Regions from separate parts of the Paenibacillus sp. JT31N11 genome, predicted to be linked through region 1. Evidence: riboswitches for the same ligand, from Rfam matches in the RefSeq annotation. Region 1 holds a riboswitch; each other region holds the start of a gene.
What was found. A riboswitch is a leader RNA that binds a small molecule or an ion and turns the genes downstream of it on or off. The one in region 1 is predicted to bind thiamine pyrophosphate.

Region 1 (6,454 bases):
GCCGGGATGAGTGGACCAACAAGCTCACTTCCTACACGAACGGCACGGACCATGATATTACCGTTCAAGTGTCCTTGCATGTGTACGATACCAAGGGACTCAAATCTTTAAACCAGTCCACCTGTACGATTATTGTTAAACCCGATCTGCCTCCGGTGGCTAAGCTCGATGTGCCGCCGCTTGGGATACGGAACGAGCCTACAGTCATTCTTAATAAGTCGTACAGTCCCGATGGCGATGAAATTGTCAAAGCAGAGTATCAGTACAAATACGATGCGAGAAACAACGGCTTTGCTGACGATAGCTGGCAGACGGTTATCGGACGCCTGGACAAGCTCACGATCAATCCGGACAAGGTGGGCAAGTATCTCTTTTACGTTAAGGTAACCGAGGAATTTGGCCGGTGGGGGGATACCCTGGGGACTGCACAGACATCACTGACGCTGGATATTGTCAATAATGCGCCGGAGGTTTCGTTTGAGGTTGAAGGGAAGAATCCTCAGCCGGATTTGAATCCTTCCACTACCATTCGTCCGGAAGTGATGATCAACTGGCCGGTCTATATCACCAACGATACAAAGGAGGTATACAACAAGAATTACTTATGGCAAGCGGTGGGCGGCAGCCTTGTGAGTGGAGAAGGCCGAAACTTTGGCAGCTCACGGACCTACACATACTCGGAGACCAGTAACTTCGACACCTTCCTGAAGACATTTGATATGAACAACAATGGATTCGGGAATAATCGTCTTTCACCTTGGCGAGCTGCAACCCGTTTTAATACCGGTATGACGGACCTTCTCATTAACAAAGACGGGACACATGTCCAGTTCGATCATGGGACATCCCAAATCAGGTCGAACAAAAAATATCTTTATTTTGATGAAAAGCAATACTTGAATGGAAAAGTCATAACGACACTCTATGCGTTGGACCCTAAAAAAGTATCTCCGCAAGAATCGTATATGGACAGCAGCAATTTTAATTTGCTCTACCGTTACACCAGTGGTTCCCCTTACGTTTTCACGAAGACCTTGCCGGGAACCTACTTAATAGACAAATGGGAATTGGCTGATCAGTATATTTACATCCAGAATAACGATGCATTTACCGTGCTGGATGCAAGAACAGGTGCAGAAGTGGCAACGAAGAATGCAGCCGATATGGGACTGAGTAATACGGCCAACGGAGTCAGCAACTGGACCGTAAGCCATGCCAACGGAAACAAAATTATGGTCCGCCGGGACAATAATAGTAATCAAAATACGACCTGGACTACCCAATGGAGAGAAGTTGGCCCGGATCTGTCGGTTGCTGAAAAACCGGACTGGCAGATACCGGCTTCGCGTTCTTCCATTCAGGGGCTAAACTTGGTGTACAAAGTATTATTGCCGATCTATACCGATCCTGCAGGAGCCGTATATACGTATCAAGGCTATGCCTCAGCAGGCCCCAGCAATACATATTTCCGCGACATGAGCGTCACAAAGTACAATGCGGATATGAGCTTAGCCTGGAGACAATACTTGACGGCTGCAGGAGAGCCCGGCTATACCGGCCAAGATATAAATGGAGGCGGCAGCAGTATCACGCGCTATAGCGGATTTGCCATGAACCCCTTCAATAATGAAATAACAGCGAGCAATTACGAATATCCCAATACGTACTTCACCGTCTTGAATGCAAGTGACGGCACACCAAAGAGTCGAATGGCTCAGAACGGCATGACAATACCGACCTACCGATTTGGAACGGATGGCGATACCCCCTACACCATGGATTGGAACAGGAACTATATAGCAGGTGCCAATAAATCCATGACTGCAGACGGGTTTACAACCGATTTTGAGATCGATAAAGGGATGGGTGATTGCGGAACCAGGCCAGTCAACATTTACGATCAAAACGGCGCACTGATTGTCCAAAACGGTTCAGGGTGTAACTGGGGTAATGGCGGTCAGATCATGGGGGAATATTTTGGAGATGGAGCGTTCTTCTATGTACAATATGAAGCCGCCAGGGATCAACCATCGTTAGGCGTAGCGATAGGCACGCCCACCACCACGCCGCTTGTTAAAAAGACGTTTACGAACGGTCAATATGTATCGGACCTTTCACTCAACGATGTGGAGATGAAGTTCAGCCTCCGAATGGAAGATATAGACTACGACCGGGAGATGGCCGGCTTCTCCTTCCGGATGCAGGACACACGAAACCGGTACGCGGTGGAAACCGATGGTCATGTGTTCAATCTGGTGAAATACGTGAACGGGTCACCAACAGTACTGAAAGCTGGCTCGTATCCGTTTGAATCAAACAAAAGCTATGCCCTGAGGATCAAGACGGTCGGCAGTCAGATCGATGTGTTCCTCAATAATATCCCGCTTCTGACCGCGGCGGATGGCAGCTATTCAGAAGGGCGTTTTGGCTATTTCAGCGACAAAGCCTATGTCGTGTTCAGCGCCTTTACGTACAAAGCGATCCAGAATAAAATTGAATGGTCGGACAGCTACGCGATATGGGATGCAGGGACAGCCACGGCGGAGGCCGCTTACCATAACATTCAGTTTCTGGATCCGGAGGGCGATCCCAAGGCGGGCTCCTACCAGTGGAGCATTCAGCATACGCCGCGTTTCATCAACAATCAGGGCGTGTCGGTCATGAACGGTCAAACATTCAGCTCCGAGCGGCTGACCTTCGATAAGGTAGGGGATTACATCGTTACACTGAGGGCGAAGGACGATCCTCACCCAAGCTATCTCTATTCGGATATGACCTTTGATGAATACCGTAAAAACTCGAATCCGTTTGCGAAAAGAGTTACCGTTCACCGCAGACCGGTCTCTCAGTTTATGGTCGTTCCTGCAGCTGACGGCAAATTGATCTGGACCGACAGCAGCTATGACCCGGACCGGTATGCCAGTCCTGACAATTACTCGACAGAAACGTCCACCATTGATTACCGGGCCACCCGGGGAATCCTGGAGAAGAAGTTCTACTATGCCACCCCATCCGGGAGCATTGTCTACGAAAAGCTTGTAACTCCGCAGGAACGGGGGTTATATGAAATTGGCATGGCTGTGAAGGACGAATATGGCGCATGGTCGGATTACACCGTCGTATCCCTGGATATCTCCACAATACCGACACCCAATACGCCGCCGGTTCCCGGATTCACGACGAGCTATGTGAATACTTTCCGCAACGTTCCGGTTGTTATGGATTCTAGGGCCTATGACGCCGAGGATGGCGGACGGGAGAACTTGCCGCATGAGTACTATATTCGCAATGTAACAACTGGCGATGGGGAATTATTGCAGAGCACGTCACGGACATTCTGGAGCAAGGTGTTCAACACCCTCGGCACCTTCAATATCCGGCAGGTCGTGCAGGATTCGGCAGGAGCCGAGGCGCAGTACAACGGGCAGGTCACGATATACAACCAGATACCGCAAGCCCGGATCATAGTGCCTGAAAGCACGGATCAGAATAATCCGGCGAAGCTAACGGAATTCCGGCCGGCATTTCAATGGAATTATGCGGATGCTGACGGAGATTTGCAAACCCGATACCAGCTTCAGATTTTCAAATATGGCGGAGAGCTGTATCGGGATACGGATATCAAGCCGGGCCGGGAACTCTCTTGGCGGCCAACTGTCGACCTGCCTGAGCATGTGTACATGTATGTCATAGTCCGTGTGTATGACGGCTATGACTGGAGCAATTGGAGCGATCCGAAATACTTCTATATCGAAACGAACCGGCCGCCTGCAGCCGATTTTGACTGGACCCCCAAACCGGTGTATGAAGGGGATTCGATCCGGATCAGCCATACCATTGACGATCCCGACCTGGATACCTTACAGGTTATCTATATTGTCAAGGATCCGGAGGGAGGCTCACAAACCTTCAACTCCTTTCTTAATAGTCCCTATGGTCACACCGGGCCAGGTTTCAGAGGAGACAAGGCAGGGATATATAAAGTCGAGCTTACGGTCCAGGACGGCCAAGCGCCGCCGGTAGTGGTGCGCAAAGACATACCGGTGCTGCCGCTTGACGTCAAGGGTCAGGTGATGCATACGGATTTGTGGGACCAGCGCCGCAGAGAATACAATATCAATCAAAACGGCGATGCAGACAGCCCGCGCGGTTATGAGGTCTTTTGGGCAGGAGAGAAGTTCGTGCTGCATGCCCAAACGACCGAAACGGTAACAACTACCCAAGCGGATACTGTTGAGGTGACGATGAACGGCTTCACGACTCATCTGGATGCCGCGAACGCGCGTCGGACCGGCTGGAGCGGTAGTATGTGGGATGAAAGCTTCGAGAAGCTGGAGGATGGGCCGCTGACGTTTACGTTCACCTCTACTTACAACAACGGGACCGTGAAGACAGACTACGTAACTGTCACGGTTGCAGGCAATGTGCAGCAGACGGTTGGCATTCATCGAAGAAATTGAACATTATAAGTTGACTGCGTGTGCGTTCACGCGATATAGTCGTACTAGGAAATCCACTAGGGGCGCCCGCATGGGCTGAGATAAAGCGCTGATCGCTTTGGTCCCTTTGAACCTGATCTGGGTTATGCCAGCGTAGGAAAGTGGGCTTGTCTGTGCGATTATGGGCTGGATCTATGCAATTGTCTTTTCGCATAGACAGGATGCCTCACTTATTCGGACAATGAAGCATAGTCTTCATATGCCGGATGGAAATTGCCGCATTCAAACCGCTCCCATGCCGGAGCGGTTTTTTTAACTTTATAGAATTTTATAAGCTTCACTCCTATAAATTTCTATACGGTCCAAGGGAAGAAATTTGCTCAGCCGCAAAGGACGGCAGATCGGATTCTTCCCGGTTCGCTCCAGCATGATAGTGTGTCAAGGAATGCTGTCGGTGAACGGGCTGAAGCCTGCTCATACCGGGAACTAATAGGTCAGGGAACTGCCTGCCCTTGGCTCGTTCCAATTTTTCCGCACCGTCTATGCTGCTGTCCTTGCGAGCCTCCTAGGGGATTCTCCAAATTACCTTGGGAGGTTTTTGATATGACGATCATGGCTGGAGCATTGCCGGGCAGTCGCAAAGTGTATGTGCAAGGAAGCCGTTCGGATGTGCGGGTGCCGATGCGGGAGATTGAACTGTCGCCGAGTATCAGTAGAAGCGGCGAGGTGCAGTTGAACGAACCGGTTCGGGTATATGATTCCAGCGGTCCGTACACGGATTCCGCTTATCGGGCCGATGTGCGCAAGGGTCTGTCGGCTCTTCGCCGGTCATGGATTGAAGATCGGGGAGATGTGGAGCGCTATGAAGGGCGTGTGATTCAGCCGCTTGATAACGGTTTCGACTCGGAGAAAGCGGCAGGCAGCCAAGGAGCAGAACCGTACCCGGCTTTAAACCACACACCGCTAAGAGCTGTCCGCGGGCGCAATGTGACCCAATTATTTTATGCCCGCAGGGGAATCATTACGCCGGAGATGGCGTTTATTGCTGTTCGTGAAGGGGTGGAGGCAGAGCTTGTGCGAAGCGAGGTAGCGGCAGGAAGAGCTATTATACCGGCGAATATCAATCATCCGGAGAGCGAGCCGATGATTATCGGGCGCCGCTTCCACGTCAAGATCAATGCCAACATCGGTAATTCAGCCGTTGCTTCGTCCATCGAGGAGGAAGTGGAGAAAATGACATGGGCTACCCACTGGGGCGCCGATACGGTCATGGATCTCTCCACGGGCAGGAACATTCATACAACCCGCGAATGGATCGTGCGAAACTCGCCGGTTCCGGTCGGCACAGTGCCTATCTACCAGGCGCTGGAAAAGGTGAACGGAAAGGCGGAGGATCTGAGCTGGGAGGTGTACCGCGATACTCTGATCGAGCAGGCTGAGCAAGGGGTAGATTATTTTACCATTCATGCGGGTGTTCTGCTGCGGTACATTCCGCTTACGGCCAAGCGGGTAACGGGGATTGTTTCGCGGGGCGGGTCGATTATGGCGGCATGGTGCCTGGCGCATCAACGCGAGAACTTTCTGTATACGCACTTTGAAGAAATTTGCGAAATTATGAAACAATATGATGTTTCATTCTCTCTCGGTGACGGGCTGCGTCCCGGCTCCATTGCAGATGCCAATGACGAGGCTCAATTCGGGGAGCTGGATACTCTTGGCGAGCTGGCTCAAGCTGCATGGAAGCATGATGTGCAGGTGATGATCGAAGGCCCCGGCCATGTTCCGATGCATCTGATCCAGGAGAATATGGAGCGTCAATTGAAGGTGTGCCGGGAGGCGCCATTCTATACACTGGGTCCGCTGACGACGGATATTGCTCCAGGCTACGACCACATCACTTCGGCTATCGGGGCGGCGATGATAGGCTGGCTCGGTACAGCGATGCTCTGTTATGTCACACCGAAGGAGCATTTGGGACTGCCCAATAAAGAGGATGTGAAGGAAGGCGTGATTGC
Region 2 (6,454 bases), on a different contig from region 1:
TCCGGGAACTTCCCTGTGCCGAGCAGCAGCCGGGAATGAAATTCATGCGCTCCAATCTTCAACATATCAGCCACCTCCTACAAAATGGACAATCTCAATACGGTCTCCGTCCGACAGACGGGTATCCTGGTGAGCGGACTTTTCCAGAATGCTCTGGTTCCACTCTACAATTACTACCTTCTCCTCCAAACCGAAATGACGGAGCAGGTCGTGCACGGATGCTAAAGTACCGGGCACTTCAACGTTCTCGCCATTAATGTGCAAATTCATCCTGGTTCAGCGCTCCTTTCATGTCCATCTGCCGGTCCAATCGAAAAGCGTCGAGATAATCGGCCTCTGCCGCTTTTCCCTCCGCCCAATCAGCGGCCAATTGCCCGGTAATGGGACTAAGCAGTATGCCATTGCGATAGTGGCCGGCCGCTACGTACAAGCCCCGCAGTTCCCTATGCTCACCCAGGAAAGGCAAACCGTCCGCAGTCTGCGGCCGCAGCCCAGACCAGGCCTTCTCCCATTCCGCATGCACAATATCCGGAACCAGCAGCTTGGCGGCTTCGAGGAGTTTGCCAATCCCCCCCAGGGTGACTTTACGGTCATAGGAATGCTCTCTCATTGTGGCTCCGACAATAAGCCGTCCGCCCTTCTTGGGAACAAGATAACAATCATGGCTGAAGATTGTCGCCTGCACCAGCGGTGCATGGGTAAGCACCGAGAAGCATTCTCCCTGAACAGGGAAAACAGGGCTTGAAAGTCCAGCCTGCTCCATAAGCGGTCCGCTCCAGGTGCCGGAGGCAATGACGACTCGGCTGCCGTACAAGGTTGTGTCCCGGGTCCGGACGCCGCATACAGAGCCCTGCTCCAGCACAAGCGATTGAACCTCCGCATATTCCCGGATGTCCGCTCCCAACGCCGCGGCCGCCTTGGCAAAAGCAAGGGAAAGCTCCGGGGCCAGCACATGCCCGTCCTCTTCAACAAGCATGGCGCCCAGAATATCCGGGGCAAGCGCCGGTTCGAGCTTGCGAACCTCATGACCGGTCAACCAGCTTGCCTGTTGCCCCGCTTTGCGCTGAAATACGATCGCATGCTGAAGCTCGTTCATCTGCGCGACGGTTGTGGCGATGCGAAGCAGCCCCTTGCGCTCCAGACCGATATCAATTCCGCTGAGCTCTCGAAGCTGGGCGGCAAGTGATGGGAAGAGCGAGCGGCTGCGGAGGGCCAGCTCGAATAATGGCCCCGCTTCGTTGATTTCCGCCTGTGCGGCAAGCATGCCGGCAGCGGCATTGGAGGCCTGCCCGGCAAGCCGGTCACGCTCCAGCAGCACAACCTTCATGCCTCTTGCCGCCATATGGTAAGCGATCGAGCTTCCGATCACCCCTCCGCCCACAATGATCGCATCAAACATTTTCGTCATCTGATTCGTCTCCTCGTCTGTTCAAAGCTTCGGCATACTGCAAGGCGGCTCCCATAGGATCCGCCGCCTGCATAATGCCCGACAGCACCGCTACACCCGCTGCTCCTGCTGCCCGGACCTGCTGCACGCGCTCCGGATTAATTCCGCCAATGGCGATTACGGGTATATCTGCGCTCCGGACCATATGCGCCAGAGCGCCGATCCCTCTCGGCTCCTGCCCCGGCTTGGAAGCCGTTGCGAATATATGACCATAAATCAGGAAATCCGCTCCCTGCTGCCCGGCCACGACAGACTCCTCTATTCCATGCACGGAGCAGCCCAGACGAAGTCCGGGAAAAGCCATTCTGGCTTCCCGAACGCCCAGACTGCGGTAAGATAGCTGAGCGCCCTGCAGCCGGGCGGCCCATGCTACATCGATCCGGTCATTAATCATTATTTTCCCGGCCGGAACGCCTTCGGCGAGCAGAGCTTGCACCCCTTGCCACAGCTCGGAAGCATTCCTCGCCGGTTCCCGCAGATGAAAGGAAGTCACGTACGGATGAATCTTCCCGGCAGTCCTCGCATAGGCTTCCAGATCCTGCCGGCCATCCGAAATTATATGTAATTCCAGTGCCGTCAAACGTTCACCGCCCTCCCAGACTACGGTATGGATAAAAACACAAAAAAGACCGCCTTCCAGATAAGAAGGCGGCCCTGTTCAACTAGGCAATAGCATACTTATTCATATGCCGATAGACCAATCGTGAGACCACTTCCCTACGCTGGTATTACCCAGATCAGGTGCAAAGGGTTTGAATTCATCTTCAATCTCAGCCATTCGGCTCCCCTAGTGATACATCCTATGCAATTGGCTTTATACTATCACGAATGCTAGAAAAAGCAAATAAAAATCTGTTGGAAGGCTGCAAATATGCGGATCCAACCTTATGCGGCCAGGAAGAAGCCGCATCTGAAAGGGCAAGCGTTGCGGACATTATTATCCTCTCAATACCCGCCGGCATACGGGCTTTTCGGCTCTGCTCCCTGATGGTCGAACTTCGCCATATAGGCCCCTCTCTTCTCGACTGTTTCTGCTGAGGAAGTCATCGCCTGCTTCAGATCCCCTTTATGCACATCATTCACGATCCATCGCTGTCCGAAACCGGCATGCACCACTTCGTCGGCCCAGTCGAAGTCCTGGAAGGTCGTCATGAGCGGATCCCGGGCAATGTCGCGGCAAAATTCCCATTCCTCGCGCTTGCCAGGCGGATATTTCATCGCCGCTTTCTCAATGGCAATCGTCAGATGCGTATAGGCCTCGTCCGGCTCGAACAGCTGCAGCGTCATGTCCAGCCAGCCCGTCCAGTTCGGCTTGTCGTAAATATCATAGCCCTTGACGCGCAGAGCCGCTTCGCCGAACCAGGAATGTCTGACCTCATCCCAGGCATGCCTGGCGGTATCGAGGTAGAACTCCCAGGGCTTGCCTTCGGATTGAAAGTGGACGCAGGCTACCGCTTCCGCCGGAGACATCTCGAAGAAGCGCGTAAACATCATCATTTCGAATCGGCCCGCCTCGGAGTCCTCGAACTGAAATTCCTTGAATTTGCTCACTGCGCTGCGGAACCGGTCGTCGCGCGTGCTGGAAGCAGGCAGCTCGAATGGCTGGGCGGCAACCGCAAGCTCGGGATCGGGCTCCTCCTTGGCGAGATCCCCGTTAATCCCTCCGGCTGCAGCCAGCAAATTACGAAGGTATCCGACCCAGCGGTCGGCATCGGCCACCGCTTTCTCAGTGGACTCGGCCGTGAAATGCCGCACGGCCTCATTCCCCCACTCCAGCTGCTCCTCCCGGTCCATCAATTGATGCTTCAATAAATGAATCGTCGGCTCATCGACAATGGGCTGGGCGCTTGCCATATATGCCCGCGCAGAGCGGATTTGATCCGGTTTCACCACCTCGAACAACGCTCTCATCAGCTGCAGCGTATCCGCGGATTTCAGCACCTCGTCCATCAGCAGCTCCAGATTCGGGTCCGGCGACTTGTCGAAGGCCGACGAGCTCATTCGGAGCTGCTTGCAGCGGCTGCGCAGCTGATCGCAATGCGAGGCATCCTGCCACATCAGGCGGGAGAGCGCCCCCTTCACCTCATATTCGGGACGCGCCACCATATGCCCGGCCTCAAGCTTCATCAATCGGCGGTCCACATAGCCGATTCGATGCAATTTGTGGGATGATTCCGCTACCGACATGCCTACTTTGCCATAATCCTTGATTCCCATAAATGGATGCAGCATATAAATATTCCTCCCCGCAAATAAAAGTACTCTATTAACCCTTCAATCCGGTAGTAGAAATTCCTTCTACAAAATGCTTTTGCGCCAGGAAAAAGATAATCATGCAGGGCAGCATCGTCAGTAATGACATCGCCATGATCTGATTCCATTGAATATCATAGGTGGCATCGATAGACATCCTCAGCGCCAGTTGAAGCGTAAATTTGCTGACGCTGTTCACATAGATCAGCGTGTTGAAAAATTCATTCCACAGCCAGATGAATTGAATAATACTGACGGAGAACAGCGCAGGCTTGCACAGCGGCATCAGGATCCGGGTCAGAATCGTAAAGGAATTGCAGCCGTCTATTTTCGCCGATTCATCCAGCTCGCTCGGCAGACCGCGAATAAATTGAACCATCATAAAGATGAAGAACGGATATCCACCGAGGAAAGCCGGAACGATAAATGGCAAATAGCTGTCCAGCCATCCGAAATTCCGGAACAGCAGGTAACGCGGAATGATCAGCACCGCATGGGGCAGCATCAATGTTGCTATCATGACTGCCAGCAGCACCTTCTTCAGCGGAAATTGAAACCTTGTGAATCCGTATGCGACAAGAACGCTTGAGACGACCGTACCGATGACAGTGGGAACGACCAGCAGAAAGGAATTGGCGTAGAACGTTCCGAACGTAAATTGACCGGAGCCCTTCCAGCCTTCCACAAAACCGTCCCAGATCACCCGCTTCGGAATTAATCCGATTGAAGTATAAATCTCTGCATTGGGCCGGAAGGAAGCCGCCGCCATCCAGAGCAGCGGGTAGATCATAATAAAGCCGAATACGATCAATACCAGGTAAGCGCCGATTTTGGACAGATTCTTCATCATTTGCCACCATCTTCGTAGTACACCCATTTGGATGAGGATTTAAAAATAACCAGTGTAAAAATCATTATAATGACGAACAGCACCCAGGATTGTGCCGACGCGTAGCCCATTTTAAAATACTTGAACCCGTTCTCATAAATAAGCAGCCCGTACAGGTAGGTGGAATTCAGCGGTCCGCCGCTTGTAATCACCATCGCCGCGGTAAACTCCTGGAAAGCGTTCACCATCTGCATGATGAGGTTAAAGAAAATAATTGGCGTAATGAGCGGAAACGTGATGCTGACGAACATCCGGGACCGGGATGCCCCGTCGATCCGCCCCGCTTCATATAGCTCACCGGGCACCTGCTTCAGCGCCGCGAGGAACAGGACCATGGACGATCCGAACTGCCACACTGTCAGCGCGCTGATCGTATACAGGGCAATATCCGGACTTCCCAGCCAATCGATCGGAGCGATGCTCAGTTTCCCCGTCATCTGATTGACCAGCCCTTCCCTGGAGAAAAGATATCTCCAGAGCAGAGCTACCGCAGCGCTGCCTCCCATAATGGACGGCAGATAATAAATGGTGCGGAAGAAATTGATCCCCTTCAGCTTTCTGTTCAGAAGAATGGCAATCAAGAGAGCGAAAGCAAGCTTCAAGGGGACCGCGATGACGGCATAGATAAAGGTAACCTTCAACGATTGCAGAAACAGCTTGTCGCGGGTAAACATCTCGATGTAATTTTGAAGACCGACGAAATTGGGACTCTTGAACATATTCAGATCCGTAAACGAATACAGCAGGGATGAGATAAACGGATATAATTCGAAAATAGCAAACCCGAGCAGCCATGGACCGATATAGAGAAAGCCCATATACTTCCATCTGCGGTTCCTGCTTTTTTTGGGTGACTTGAGCTTCGCATTCGCTGCAGCGGCATTGGATACTGATTCACTCACAAGCTCTGTTCCCTCCTTTGCCCGTTCATGGATGAGTCCAGTGAATTATTGATGACTTTTGATTTCCTCCAGCTTGGCAGTCAGTTCCTTGATAATCTCATCGGCCGCTTCTTCCGGTGTGCTCTTGTGATAACCAAGCTTCTGCATGACGTCGGTGGCAATTTTGATCAGCTCGGCATTGTTGGTAATTCCGTTCTCCGGCTCGCCGCTTGTTTTCAGTGCCAGCTCCGTCGCATCCACGATAACCGAATCAAGCTTGTCCGCGCCTTCCAGCGCATCCAGAGCGGCTGAGCTTGCCGGTACGCCTCGTACATCTCCGAGAATAACGGCCGCATCTTTATCATTGAGCAGCCAATTCATCAATTTGGCCGCTTCCTCTTGATGCTTGGAGCTCTTCGCAATGGAGAGCAGCTGTGATGGACGATTGACCACCGCCGTCGTCAGCGCGCCTTTCATTATAATTTCAGGCAGTGCCCCCACTTCGAAATCGACCCCATCCTGCAGTGAGGGAATGGTTGAAGGCCAGTTCTTCGTCATGCCGAACTCTCCCTTGAACCATTTCGGATGCTTGTCCAGATTGTCCTGATAAGGGGCGGATTCCGCAAAAGGCTGAACAACACCGGCGTCAAGATATTTCTCCAAATATCCCAGCGCCTCGACGGCTAGCGGTTTATCGAAGCCCAGCGTATAATCGTCCTGAATGAACTGCTTGCCTGTTTTCTGCCTGACATAGGATTTGAACATGGCCAGGAAGGTGTTCGGCCCGGCATTCAGCAGCACATCCGCACCGCCGCTCTCATCGTGGACTCTCTTGCCGATTTCGAGCAGATTGTCCCAATCGAATTGTGTGTCTTCCGGTATGTTGTATTTTTGAAAAAAGCTTTTGTTGTAGGAAATGATCATTCCGGTCGACCCCGTCGGAAGTCCCTGCAGCTGATTGTTCAGAACCGAATAATCCTGCAG
Region 3 (6,454 bases), on a different contig from region 1:
CAGGGGCTGAGGGGAAAGCAAAGCACGCAGGAAAGAAACGCGCTGCTGCATGCCTCCGGAGAGGACATGAGGATAAGAGTCAGCCAATCCGCTTAGACCGACGCGTTCCAGCCATTCCTTTGCCAGGGTCCGTCCTTCTCTGCGGGGGATGCCCGCTATGGATAAAGCAAGCTCAATATTGCCCGTTACGGTCAGCCAAGGCAGTAATGCAGCCTGCTGCGGCATATAAGCGATTCTGCCCCGCTCGCCGAGACTGATTCGGCCGTCAATCCGGATCTCACCTGAAGAAGGCCGCTCAAGTCCGCCAATAATTTGGAAGAGAGTCGTTTTCCCGCTGCCGGATGGTCCAATTAACGAGACGAATTCACCTTCCTTCACATGAAAGGTCACATCGGACAATACAAGCTTGGAAGAGTTTCCTTCATTAAAACGCTTGGATACAGCCTTCAGCTCAAGCGCATTCTGTGTCATTAGGTAATGTCACGCTCCTTTCTCGGGTTTGCGCCTGCCTCCGCGCACCAGTATTTGCTCAGCCAAACTGATAATTCCAAACAGAATGAGACTCAGAACGACAATGATCGCGATAGCGGAAAATACATTAGCCGTTTGCCAGCCCCGTTGGGACACCAGCATAAAGTTGCCCAATCCCTCGCTTCCGCCAATCGATTCGGCGTAGATTGCACTGATCACGCTGTAGGAAGCGGCGATTTTCAGGCCCGAAAACAGATAGGATACGGCGTTGGGAAGCTCTAGGCGCCAGAACAGCTGGCTCTTGGACGCACCGATCATCTTCATATAGTCGACCAGCTTGGGATCGCTTTGCGTAAGTCCCGTAAGCATGGCTACAACAACTGGAAAGAAACAGACGAGCATAATCAGTATGAGCCTCGGGAGTATGCCAAAGCCAAACCAGACCACCAGCAGCGATCCCAGTGCGATAACGGGCACATTCTGGGTTAGGACCAGCAGCGGGTAGAAACCGGCTTTGGCTCCCGGTATAAGATGCAGCAAAGCGGCGAGCAAGAAGCCCGCCGCCGTTCCTGCCGTAAAGCCGAGCAGAGTCACGCCCAGCGTTGACAGCGTATGATGAAACAGACGCGGCGCCTCCGTGACGGTGTTGGACGCAATCGCAAGCGGAGACGGGAGAATGTAGGGCTCGATATCAAAAACAGCCACCGCCGCCTGCCACAACACAATAAAAACAGCCAATACAATTACAGGAGGCCCATATTTGCGAAGCTTACTGACCATCTGGATATTTCTCCAGCAGCCTGCCCATGGACGCGCCGCTTTCGGGATTATAGTACACTTTGATTTGTGAGATTACGGATGGGCATCCCATCACGGTCATCGCATCATTCATCTCCTGGACGATAGACAGCAGATGATTCAATTCCCCTTCCATCGTCGTTTCAAGCGGCGCCACGCGGTAAGGCACGCCGGATGCTTTAATAATCTCGATGGCACGGTCCACATACGGGATGACGCTTTCCCCTCCAGGTGTATGCGGCAGTATTTGAATGCTTAATAAGGCGTTCGCCATGTCGTTTCCTTCCCCTTTCGCTATTTTGAGTTCCCTCCGGCCTTATCGGCTATTCAGGCAAAAATTCGTTTGTGAAGGCTTTATCCGCCTCTAGTTTTTTATCCAGCAGCTTATGCTCAAACATCCAGTCGGCATAATTCGTCCATACTTCCGGATTTTGCTCTCCCCAGCGGGATGCATCATCCTGATAGCGCGGGCTGAGCCATTTCTGGCTGGCCCGGACCAGATCGGCGTTCAGATCCGGCTCCGCCTTGATCAGGATTTCCGCCGCATCCTCTGGATGATCGATCGCAAAGATATATCCTTCGGATGCTCCGGCCACGAATGCTTTTACAATGTCGCTGCGCTCGGCAATCATCTTCTCATTCGTTTCCAGCACAGGCGTATAATAGTCCAGCTTGTCGCTGTAATCGGTCAAGTAAATCATGTTGATTTTATCCCCGCGAAGCTCGGCCTCCACACCGGTCCAGGCATAATAGATCCAGGCAAAATCAATGTTTTTCTTCACAGCCGTAAAGAAATCAGCATCGCCAATGTTCACGATTTTCACTTTGCCCGCATCTGCCTTCTGCTCCTGCATCAAGGAATCGATGACGGCCTCCTCGGCCGGAGAGCCCCAGCCGCCATAGGTTTTACCCTCAAAATCGGTCGGCGTCTTGATATTCTTGTCCGCAGGCGAAGCGAAGCCCGAGGTGTTGTGCTGGATGACGGCTGCTATGGAAACCAGCGGCACACCCTGAATCCGCGCTTGTGTAATCCCTTCCTGATAACCTACTCCAAAATCTGCCGCGCCCGTGGCCACCATCGTGTCGGCACCGGCTTCGCCGGGTTGGATGATTTCCACATCAAGTCCGTGGTTTTTGAAAAAACCGTTGTCCCGGGCTACATACAGCCCTGTATGATTCGTATTCGGCGTCCAGTCCAGCACGACCTTCACCTTCGTTAAGGCAGCAGTCTGTCCGACATTCGTGCTGCCGGATTCCTGGCTGGCTCCATCCGCATCCGCACCGCTGCTGTTTGTACCCGCCGCGTTGTCTGCCTGCTCCGTATTATTCTCTTTGGCTCCGCAGCCCGCAAGCGTGAGCAGCAGGACAAGCACCGCTATTCCCCATTTTGCCATTGTGAACCGTTTGTTAACTGCCATGATCTGCGCTGCTCCTCCCCAATATCGTCCAAGATAAGCGACAACATTTTCACATAACCCTGATTTGTCCATAAGAAAAAGCGCCCTCCCGCTGGAAGACGCTTGTAAACGGCTTTGTAAAATCCGCCCCCTGCTTTCACTTAAAACCATGAAAACGGGCTGGCTACAATGCAATTCCTACGCTGGCATTATCCAGATCAGGTCAAAGGGTCGGGATTGTATCGGTATCCCCTCTCAGCCGGCCTACTCCAGCTCCCCATGTCATATTCAGTTATGTCGCACCTCCTATTATAGCAAACAATGCGCAAAATACCACCTGAATGTTAAAAGATAACAGGATGCTTGATCCGTTAAATATACGGGGGCCTGGGGTGATTTTACATTCGTTTGCCTATGAGTCTCATAAAATCCGCAAATAGAGGCCATTCTTGGCCTACTCCATTACAGAGAACTTGGAATAGCATGTATGATCTACGAGGAAAGGGGGAAATCAGCATGGGAACTTTTCTTGATCAACGCAGCTCGATGAACATCAGTGCCTCCGGCGCAACCACGATTACAATCACAGCTACTCCAGCTCTGTTCGGCGTAGTTGGATTGCAAACGCGAGGAGTCGCGAACCCGATTGTCGACCTTTCCGGAACTATCGGATTATCGTCTCTTGGAGGAGTTACGGTCCTTGTTAACGTTGTACGCGGAACCTTGATTACGGATCCAATCATCTACACAGCTATTTTTACTCCAAATGTACTTCCTGGACCGCAAATCCGCAGCTTCAACGCACAAGATCTTCTTGCTCCCGCCGCAGCACAGACAGCATATTCAGCATTCGTCAGCTCTGTCTCCACGACAGTCGTCTCGCGGGTAGGACCAGAAGTATTCTGGGGTCTCGCTTCCAACACCGTCTAAGGACAAGACTTGGAGCTATACGGACTAAGAGCCGTATAGCTTCTTCTCTTATAAGAAGCCATTTGGAGAAAGGATGAAGCAGATTGATTTCCCTCAGTTTATGCATGATCGTACGAAATGAGGAGGAGATGATCGCCCGCTGCCTCGATTCTGTCGCCGATCTCGTCGATGAAATCAATATTATCGATACCGGTTCGACAGACCGCACGAAAGAAATCGTCGCGCGCTATACCGATCGGATTTTCGATTTCAAATGGATAAACGACTTCGCTGCTGCCCGTAATTACTCATTCAAGCAAGCCACGAAGGACTATATATTCTGGCTTGATGCGGACGATTATTTGCTAGACAAAGACCAGAAAGCATTACGCGATTTAAAGAAAGATCTGAATCCAGGCTACGATTCGGTAATGATGGACTATGTCCTTTCACGAGATTATCACGGCAATGCCCAGGCATTCACCCGCCGCAACCGGATCGTGAAGCGCTCCCGCGGCTTCCAGTGGGTCAATCCGGTGCATGAAGTGCTAGTCGTATCAGGCCATGTCCTGCCGTCAGGCATTGAAGTGACGCATGAATCAGACCGGGAACATAAAAGCAAATCGCGCAATCTCTCGATCCTTGAAGAAGTCATAAATCGGGAAGAGAGCGAAATGTCGCCGCGTGTTCATTTCTATTATTCCAACGAGCTGATGGACAACGGTCGACATGATGAAGCGATTGAAAGTTATCTGGCGTTTCTAAAGCGCGATTCGGAGAATTTCGAAGATAACATTGCCGCTTGCGGACATCTGGCTCATTGCTACCATGTGAGAGGTGACCGCAGAGCGGAAATCAGCTGGCTCTTCCAGTCGTTCGAATATGACCTTCCCCGCGCTGACTTCTGCTGCCGTATCGCGCTCTGGTATGAAGAGAGCGACGACTATGAAAAAGCGATATTCTGGTATGAGCTGGCCCTTACCATGGAAATGCCCCAGAATCATTTCGGTCTTATGAATAAAATTTGCTGGACCTGGGCGCCACACGTTCAACTTACGCTTTGTTACGGCAAGCTCGGTCAAATTAAGAAAGCCTATGAGCACAATGAAAAAGCGCTCTCTTATTTAGCAGGCGACGGGAATTTGTTGGCTAATAGACAACGGTTGGAAGTTTCGCTCCGAGAACTGGAGAACGTAGAAATCAAGGCTTTGGAGGACTCGACGACAAGTACAGAGGAGGCAGGTGATTCTGGTGAAAACGAGCATCATAATCCTGACATATAATGGACTCTCTTATACGCAGAAATGCATTGAGAGCATCCGGGCATATACGGCGCCCAATGATTATGAAATCATTATAGTCGATAACGGATCGCATGATGGTACCGTACAATGGCTTCGAGGCCAATCTGACCTTCAGGTCATTTATAACAAAGAAAATCTCGGTTTTCCGAAAGGCTGCAATCAAGGAATGCAGCTGGCTACAGGAGAGAATCTGCTTCTTCTGAACAATGATACGCTGCTTACGCCAAGATGGCTCGACCAGCTTCTGACCTGCCTCCACAGTGATAAGTCTAACGGAGCAGTTGGTCCCATCACCAATTCCGCAGCATACTATTCCGCCATAGAAGTCCCTTATAAAACATTAAATGAAATGGTTACATTTGCTGAACAACATAATCGTATCGACCCTTCAAAATGGGAGGATCGCCTCAAGCTGATTGGTTTTTGCCTACTTATAAAACGGGAAGTTTACGAAGCCGTCGGCGCTTTGGACGAACGATTCACACCGGGTAATTTCGAAGATGACGATTACTGTCTTCGCATCCGTAATGCCGGTTACCGCCTAATGATTTGCACCGATACATTTATCCATCACGAAGGTAGCGCTTCATTCCGTGACGACCCGGAGGCTTATTACACGCTTATGCAGAGAAATAGCCAGAAATTTAATGAAAAATGGGGCTTCAGCCCGGACTACTCTCTGAATATTCGTCATGATATTTTACAGCTCTTCGACGAACCTGCATCTGAGCCGCTGCGGATTTTGGAAATCGGCTGCGCCTGCGGGGCTACTCTCCTTGAACTTAAAAATTGGTATCCGAATGCAGAACTTCATGGAATCGAATTGAACCCGGATGCAGCAAAAATTGCTTCAAGATTTGCCAAGGTCCATTCAGGAAATATAGAAACGATGGCCTTCGAATATCCCGAGCTTTATTTCGACTATGTCATCTGTGCAGATGTGCTTGAACACTTATTGGAACCTTGGAATATTGTCCATAAGGTACTTCCACTTCTGAAAGAAAACGGAAAAATGTTAGCTAGCATTCCGAACGTCGGCCATTATTCAATCATCCGCGATCTAATGAAGGGACACTGGACTTACACGGACAAAGGACTTCTGGATGTGACGCATTTTCGCTTCTTTACCCGCATCGGCATTGAACGCTTATTCGGTAGAACCGGATACAAGTATATGCAATTCCACCGTAATCTCCTTCATGATTCGCAGGAAGACGAAATATGGATGGACACTATGGGGAAAATCGTTGGCAATGAAATGAGAGAAGAATGGAGAACATACCAATTTTTAGTAAAGGCATATAAATCCTTGCCTGTAACCACATCATCGACCGAAGGATACGAGAAGCTTAAAACCATTGTGCGCCGCATCGAGTGGGATATTGAACCTCAAGAAAGCTATGCCAAATTGGTCGAATTGTTTCAAAAGAGATTGGTTACCGACAAGGATTTGGCCCTGATTATTGAGAGAGATCTGATTTCCCCTTCAAAAACAGCTGTTGTTGTTGCTGACATTTTAGCCAAGAACGGATTCTTTTCCTCAAAAGAAGAGCTTCTACGCAAATTGATGAAAGG

Region 2: it holds a riboswitch for thiamine pyrophosphate, as region 1 does, so the genes downstream of both, AC0YNV_RS01885 (thiamine phosphate synthase) here and thiC (phosphomethylpyrimidine synthase ThiC) in region 1, are expected to answer to the same signal.
Region 3: it holds a riboswitch for thiamine pyrophosphate, as region 1 does, so the genes downstream of both, AC0YNV_RS09580 (ABC transporter substrate-binding protein) here and thiC (phosphomethylpyrimidine synthase ThiC) in region 1, are expected to answer to the same signal.

What each region holds. Positions count from the first base shown of each region.
Region 1 covers NZ_JBWDNQ010000004.1:322,743-329,196, forward strand. The annotation lists gene AC0YNV_RS17315 (glycoside hydrolase family 78 protein) at 1-4,460, shown strand, start outside; TPP riboswitch at 4,509-4,616, shown strand; gene thiC (phosphomethylpyrimidine synthase ThiC) at 5,043-6,454, shown strand, end outside.
Region 2 covers NZ_JBWDNQ010000001.1:405,908-412,361, reverse strand. The annotation lists gene AC0YNV_RS01900 (thiazole synthase) at 1-65, opposite strand, end outside; gene thiS (sulfur carrier protein ThiS) at 67-270, opposite strand; gene thiO (glycine oxidase ThiO) at 254-1,408, opposite strand; gene AC0YNV_RS01885 (thiamine phosphate synthase) at 1,392-2,027, opposite strand; TPP riboswitch at 2,145-2,246, opposite strand; gene AC0YNV_RS01880 (hypothetical protein) at 2,393-3,679, opposite strand; gene AC0YNV_RS01875 (carbohydrate ABC transporter permease) at 3,714-4,550, opposite strand; gene AC0YNV_RS01870 (carbohydrate ABC transporter permease) at 4,547-5,491, opposite strand; gene AC0YNV_RS01865 (ABC transporter substrate-binding protein) at 5,537-6,454, opposite strand, start outside.
Region 3 covers NZ_JBWDNQ010000002.1:341,334-347,787, forward strand. The annotation lists gene AC0YNV_RS09565 (ABC transporter ATP-binding protein) at 1-471, opposite strand, end outside; gene AC0YNV_RS09570 (ABC transporter permease) at 481-1,251, opposite strand; gene AC0YNV_RS09575 (thiamine-binding protein) at 1,241-1,543, opposite strand; gene AC0YNV_RS09580 (ABC transporter substrate-binding protein) at 1,593-2,687, opposite strand; TPP riboswitch at 2,845-2,956, opposite strand; gene AC0YNV_RS09585 (hypothetical protein) at 3,183-3,596, shown strand; gene AC0YNV_RS09590 (glycosyltransferase) at 3,680-4,858, shown strand; gene AC0YNV_RS09595 (glycosyltransferase) at 4,827-6,454, shown strand, end outside.